2 regions of the Ideonella azotifigens genome follow, and region 2 is predicted to be linked to the other one. Evidence: predicted binding sites of a transcription regulator. Region 2 holds the regulator's gene; the other holds the start of a gene.
What was found. Region 2 encodes FliA, which starts transcription of late flagellar genes. Its sites were predicted from a motif close to CTAAAGTTTNNNNNNNNNNNGCCGNTA; they were not measured.
Positions count from the first base shown of each region.

Region 1 (3,406 bases), on a different contig from region 2:
GGGTCGGCCTGCACAAAGCCCAGGCGCTGCAGTGCGCGGGGCAGGGTGGTGGGTTTGAAGAGGCTGCGGGCAATCGCGTAGCGGCGCAGGTCGTCCAGGGTCAGGGCAGGCATGGCCGGATGATGCCGCAGCGGCGACAATGCCGGCCTCATCGAAATACCGAGATTGACCTCCGCCATGACCACCCTTGGAACCCCGCTGTCCCCTTCCGCCACCCGTGTGATGCTGCTCGGCTCGGGGGAACTGGGCAAGGAGGTGCTGATCGCGCTGCAGCGCCTGGGCGTCGAGACCATCGCGGTCGACCGCTACGAAAACGCCCCCGGCCAGCAGGTGGCGCACCATGCGCGCACCATCACGATGAGCGACCCGGTCCAGCTGCGCGCGCTGATCGAAGCCGAGAAGCCGGACCTGATCGTGCCCGAGATCGAGGCCATTGCCACGCCGGTGCTGGAAGCGCTGGAGGCCGAAGGCAAGGTGCGTTGCATCCCCACTGCCCGTGCCGCCCGGCTGACGATGGACCGCGAAGGCATCCGCCGCCTGGCCGCCGAAACCCTGGGCCTGCCCACCAGCCCGTACAAGTTCTGCGATTCGCTGGCCGAGCTGCAAGCGGCCATCGATGCGGGCATTGGCTACCCCTGCATCGTCAAGCCGGTGATGAGCAGCTCCGGCAAGGGCCAGAGCAAGATCGATGGCCCGGCGGACGTGCAAAAAGCCTGGGACTACGCGATGGCCGGCGGCCGCGTCGGCCCTGGCCGCGTCATCGTCGAAGGCTTCATTGACTTCGACTACGAGATCACGCAGCTGACGGTGCGCGCGGTGGGCGAAAGCGGCCAGGTCGAAACCTTCTTCTGTGACCCGATCGGCCACGTGCAGGTCAGCGGGGACTATGTGGAGAGCTGGCAGCCGCACCCGATGAGCCCGGCCGCGCTGGCCGAGTCGCGCCGCGTCGCCAAGGCCGTGACCGACAACCTCGGCGGCCAGGGCTTGTTCGGCGTGGAGCTGTTCGTCAAGGGCGACCAGGTCTGGTTCAGCGAAGTCAGCCCGCGACCGCACGACACCGGCATGGTCACGATGATCACCCAGTGGCAGAACGAGTTCGAACTTCACGCTCGCGCCATCCTCGGCCTGCCGGTGGACACCTCGCTGAAGAGCCCCGGCGCCAGCGCCGTGATCTACGGCGGCGTCGATGCCACGGGCATCGTCTTCGACGGCGTGGCCGACGCGATGCGTGTGCCCAACAGCGAGATCCGCCTGTTCGGCAAGCCCGAGAGCTTCGTCAAGCGCCGCATGGGCGTGGCACTGGTGCACGACGCGGACGTGGAAACCGCCCGCACCCAGGCCAAGCTGGCCGCCAGCAAGGTCAAGCCGCGCAAGGCTTGAGGCTTGGCGCCAGCCGTTTCCCCCTCCAGCCCGGCAGCCACCTGCCGATAAGCATGCATGAAGCGACCGGCTCGTGTGGGCTGGTCGTCTTGTTCACGCCTGGGTTTCGGAGGATGCTGTGACTGAGACCACCAATCTCGCCGCCAAGGTACTGCTGCTGGAGCATGACGCCAAGCAGTACCAATGCCTGATGGATTTTTGCGAGCGCATGGGCTTGATGGCCATGCCGCGCAGCGCGCCGGACGCGCTGGCCACCTTGTCGCAGCACAAGGACCTGGGCGGCGTGATGCTGGCCGAGGACTTGCCGCTGGAGGGCATGGACAGCCTGGCGCTGGCCTGCAGCATCCACAAGCTGCGGCCGGAGCTGCCGATCTTCCTGCGCCGCACCAGCAACCAGCCGCTGAGCGAGGAGCAGGAAATTGCGATACGCCATCCGTGGACGACCGGCGACCTGGCGCAGCTGCAGTCCTGCGTCGAGCGCAGCATCTTCAGCCTGCGTTACCCGACCGAGCTGGTGAACGGCGTGGTCGAGCTGACCTGCTCGGCGATGCGTTCGATGTTCCCGCATGCGACGGTGAAGGCCGAGTCGCCCTACGTGGTGCACGACCGCATCATCTTCGGCCAGGTGTCGACGCTGATTCCGCTGGAGAGCACCTGGTGCCGCGGCTACATGATGCTGCAGACGGAAGAGGGGGCGTTGCGCCAGGGCCTGATGCAGGGCATGGGTTACGAAGGCGTCGGTGGCGACCTGAATTTCCGCGAACTCAATCACCTGCTGGGCGAGACGACCAACCTGATCTGGGGCGCGTTCAAGAACCGCTACATCCCGCCCAAGGCCTTTGCCAACCAGCAGAGCCAGGTGCCCATCGTGATCAACCACGAGCACAAGTACATCTCGTTCGGCTCGCAGGACCCGCAGCTGTGTGTGCGCTACCAGCTTTCGGACCCGCGCCGCCCCGGCCTGCCGCCGCTGACCATCGTGCAGCGCCTGATCTTCAACCTGCACTGGTCGCCCGAGGAGTTCGCGGTGTTTGCCGACGCTTCCAGCGGCAGCAGCGCAGCCACCGGTGAGCTCGAATTGTTTTGATCGCGCGCCATCCGATGTCTCATTCCCAAAGACCTCAAAGAGGAGACCGCCATGGCCCACGTTCTGGTGGTTGATGACTCCAACACGATGCGGGAGATCGTTGCCGGTTTCCTGAGCAAGAACGGCTTCGAGGTGGCGGTGGCGACCGATGGCCGCGATGGCCTGGTGCAGCTGAACAAGGACCCCGGCATCCGGCTGGTGGTCAGCGACATCAACATGCCCAACATGGACGGCCTGACCATGGCCGAGAAGATCCGCACCGAGCTTTGCAACAAGGACGTGCGCATCGTGATGCTGACGACCGAGGACAACCCGGCGATGCGCACCCGCGCGAAGGCCATCGGCATCAACGGCTGGATCGTCAAACCCTTCCGCGGCGACGCGGTGCTGGGGCCGTTTCGCAAGCTTTGCGGAATGGGCTGAACCCGCCGTTCGCCCATGAAAAAAAGGCCGCCGCCGGAATCCCGGTGGCGGCCTTTGTCTTTGGCACTGGGCGTTTACAAGCCGGCCGCTGCGCGCAGTGCGGCAGCGCGATCCGTGCGCTCCCACGTGAACTCAGGCTCCTCCCGCCCGAAGTGGCCGTAGGCCGCGGTCTTCGAGTAGATCGGCTTGAGCAGGTCCAGCATCTGGATGATGCCCTTGGGGCGCAGGTCGAACAGCTCATTGACCAGCTTGGCGATCTGCTCGTCGGGGATCACGCCTGTGCCTTCGGTGTAGACCGTGACGTTCATCGGGCGGGCCACGCCGATCGCGTAAGCCACCTGGATCTGGCACTGGCGGGCCAGGCCGGCGGCGACGATGTTCTTGGCCACGTAGCGTGCGGCGTAGGCGGCCGAGCGGTCGACCTTGGTCGGGTCCTTGCCGGAGAAGGCGCCACCGCCGTGCGGGCAGGCGCCGCCGTAGGTGTCGACGATGATCTTGCGGCCGGTGAGGCCGCAG
Region 1 is NZ_JAJNKD010000001.1:415,667-419,072, forward strand. Features, by position in the region: gene LRH25_RS01870 (DNA glycosylase AlkZ-like family protein) at 1-113, opposite strand, end outside; gene purT (formate-dependent phosphoribosylglycinamide formyltransferase) at 178-1,380, shown strand; gene LRH25_RS32940 (chemotaxis protein CheX) at 1,499-2,467, shown strand; gene LRH25_RS01885 (response regulator) at 2,519-2,890, shown strand; gene metK (methionine adenosyltransferase) at 2,965-3,406, opposite strand, start outside.
Region 1: the regulator FliA is predicted to act here: its motif matches at 1,404-1,430, upstream of LRH25_RS32940 (chemotaxis protein CheX).

Region 2 (3,406 bases):
TGACGCGCAAGCTGGTTGAGTCCCTGCCTGCCGGCACCAGCGACGAACTGACCTGGGCCACCACCGTGCTGGAGCGCAACCTGCTGACTGGTGAGCAAGAGCCGGCCCTGGAAGAGCAGGGCGGCGTGTTCGCGATGATCGGCTCCACCGGCGTGGGCAAGACTACCACCACCGCCAAGCTGGCCGCCGCCTTTGCCACCGCGCATGGCGCCAACCACCTCGGCCTGATCACGCTGGACGCTTACCGTGTTGGCGCCCACGAGCAGCTGCGCGCCTATGGCCGCATCCTCGGCGTGCCCGTCCACACCGCCCATGACCGCGCTTCGCTGGAAGACCTGCTGGACCTGCTGTCGGGCAAGAAGATGGTCCTGATCGACACCGCCGGCATGGCCCAGCGCGACGCGCGCTGCCGCGAACTGCTGGAAATGCTGCAGCACCGTTCCATCCAGCGCCTGCTGGTGGTGGACGCTTCGTCGCAAGGCGAAACCATCGACGACGTGATGACCGCCTGGCGCGCCGCGCAGTGCAAGGGCGTGATCCTCTCCAAGCTCGACGAGGCCGTGAAGCTGGCCCCCGCGCTGGACGCCGTGATCCGCCACCGCATGAAGGTGCTGGGCGTGGCCAACGGCCAGCGTGTGCCCGAAGACTGGCACCGCCTGTCGGCCAACGCGCTGATGCACCGCGCGATGCGCGGCGGCGGCAGCGCGGCCTACCGGATCGATGCCAACGACGTGCAGCTGGTCTTCTCGGCCCTGCACCGCCCGGCCGCCGCGCCCGGTGCCGCGCCGATGCAGCGCCTGTAACCCCAGTGAATGCCAGTAGCCGTATGAACGCCTTCACCTCCAACGCTTCCACCACCGCCGACCAGGCCGATGGCCTGCGCCGCCTCTTTGCCGGCCAGCAGGTGCAGATCGTGCCGGTCGTCGCCAACCCGCATGTCGACATGGCCGCCGTGATGCTGGAGCGCCTCAGCCTGGCCTTTGCCGAGCTGGGTGCCCATGCCCTGGTGCTGGACGCCGCAGACAGCTCGCCGCTGCCCAACGAGCTGGTCGACATGGACCTGCCGTCCTGCATTGAACGCCTGGGCGACAGCGTTTCCTACCTGGCCGCCCGCGGCCTTCCGCGCCGCCATGTCAACAGCCGCGGCTCCAGCGAAGCTTGGCTGGCGGCGGTGGAACAGGCCGCACCGTTTGCCCACGTCATCATCGTGCACGCCGAGGCGCGCGACCTGTGCCGCCTGCTGGGTGCGCGCGAGGTCTGCCCCATCCTGATGGCCGGCCTCGAATCGGTCAGCCTCACCGAGGCCTATGCCGCGATGAAGCTGCTGTCGCAGCGCCTGGGGCTGATGGCTTTTGACCTGCTGGTCGGCATGGCCTCGCGGCCGCGCCGCGCCGAGCGCGTGGCCGACCGCCTGTCCAGCTGCGCCGACAACTTCCTGGCCGCCGCAATGCGCAACTGGGCTGCGGTCGACCGTGACATTGCCCTGAACAAGCCCGCCTCGCCCGAGTTGTCCCAGCTGGCGGAAGACCAGTTGACTGGCCTGGCCGCGCCTTCCTCCTTCGCCCCCAGCCCGGCACTTGCCGGCCAGGGCGCCTCACTTTCCCTGGATTGATAGACGGAGACTGCATTCATGTACACCGCCACCGGCCGTCTCGACGCCAATGCGTTGCTCAAGCAGTACAGCCCTCTGGTGCGCCGCCTCGCGCACCAGATGATTGCCAAGCTGCCTGCCAACGTCGAGATCGACGACCTGATACAGGTCGGCATGATCGGACTGAACGATGCGCTGGGCCGCTTCGACGTGGGCCAGGGCGTGCAGTTCGAGACCTTCGCCACCCAGCGCATCCGCGGCGCCATGCTCGACGAGCTGCGCGGCACCGACTGGATGAGTCGTGGCAACCGCCGCCAGCAGCGCGAGATCGAAGCTGCCGTGCATCGCCTCGAACAGCAGCTGGGCCGCCCGCCGCAGGAAAGCGAAATCGCCAAGGAAATGGGCGTCTCGCTGGACGCCTACCAGGACACGCTGACCAAGGTGCGCGGCACCCAGCTGGTCTACCTGGAAGACATGTCGGGCGACGAAGGCGGCGACGAATACCTCGACCGCCACGTGGCCGACGCGGAAGCCAACCCGCTGGCCATGCTGCAGGACCACCGCATGCGCGAGGCCCTGGTCGAAGCCATCAAGAACCTGCCCGAGCGCGAACAGTACGTGATGAGCATGTACTACGAGCACGACATGAACCTGAAGGAAATCGCCGCCGTGCTCGGCGTCACCGAGTCCCGCGTCTGCCAGCTGCACAGCCAGTCCATCGCCCGCCTGCGGGTCAAGCTGCGCGCCTGGTAAGCCCCCGTTTTTCCGGCCGTGCCTTGCGCACGGCCATCCCCGTCGAAAGAGCCGTTGTTGGGAACCAGTGGCACAACCACCAGGCAGTGCCTCGGCACTCTGATGTTGGCAGTCTCAACCCACCCCGGGTTGATCGCATTGTTTTCGTGTTGACTCCTCCTCCGACTTGCGAAAAGTCGTTAGAGCCCCGCGCTGATGTCCGGCCCGGGGCTTTCTTTTTGGGCGGCCCGTGTCGCGTGCCTACCGCGACAGCCAGCGCGACAGCAGTCGGGTATAGCGCGGCATGACCAGGTAGGTCATCAGGAACACGGTGGCGCTGGAGACGGCCAGGTTGCCGGCCAGGCGGCCCCAGGGTGTGGGCCAGCCGTGGACCAGGGGACCGATCAGCAGGCCGAGCACGGTGGTCAGCGGATAGATCACCGAGAGCGTGGCCAGCGCCTGCTTCGCGCGGCGTGGCGCAGGCATGGCGGCGCGCGGCTCGAACCAGAATTCCAGCCCGGTGACGGTCTTCACTTCCTCCGGGCCGGTCAGCATGGGCTCGGCTTCTCGGAGCAGCGCCTGGCGCGCCTCTGAGCGAAACCAGTCGTCGGCATGGGCGATGGTGTCGAACTGGATGGTGATGGTGTAGAGCGTCTCGCCGGGCGACGGCGGAATGACGTGGGCGCCTCTGTGGCCGGGAAAGCGGGCGGCGACCAGGATGATGCGGTGCAGCCAGGCCTCATAGTCGCCGCGCCGCGCGGGGTCCACACGCTGGCGGATCACCGCGGTGATCATTTCGGCCTGAGGCAGTTCGCTGGCCACGATCTGAAGCAGGTCTGCAGAGCGCAGTTCCGGGCGTCTTTCATCGGTGGCATGTGCCGGGGGAATGCGAGCGCTGTCCATGCCGCACTGTGGGCGCAAAAGGCCCGGCCTGGCTTCGGCCAAATGGCCGATGCAGCCCTCCCCACTGCGGTGGATTTGCGCAAGAAGTGGCCAGCGCCCGCCTCAGGCTCTCAGCGGTCGTCTTCCCGAGCGGCAGCCTGGCCGGCAGCGAACCCGCGCGGAGAGACGCCGAAGCGCTGC
Region 2 is NZ_JAJNKD010000008.1:113,243-116,648, reverse strand. Features, by position in the region: gene flhF (flagellar biosynthesis GTPase FlhF) at 1-803, shown strand, start outside; gene LRH25_RS17830 (P-loop NTPase family protein) at 827-1,612, shown strand; gene LRH25_RS17825 (RNA polymerase sigma factor FliA) at 1,631-2,344, shown strand; gene LRH25_RS17820 (antibiotic biosynthesis monooxygenase) at 2,585-3,226, opposite strand; gene LRH25_RS17815 (AraC-like ligand-binding domain-containing protein) at 3,337-3,406, opposite strand, start outside.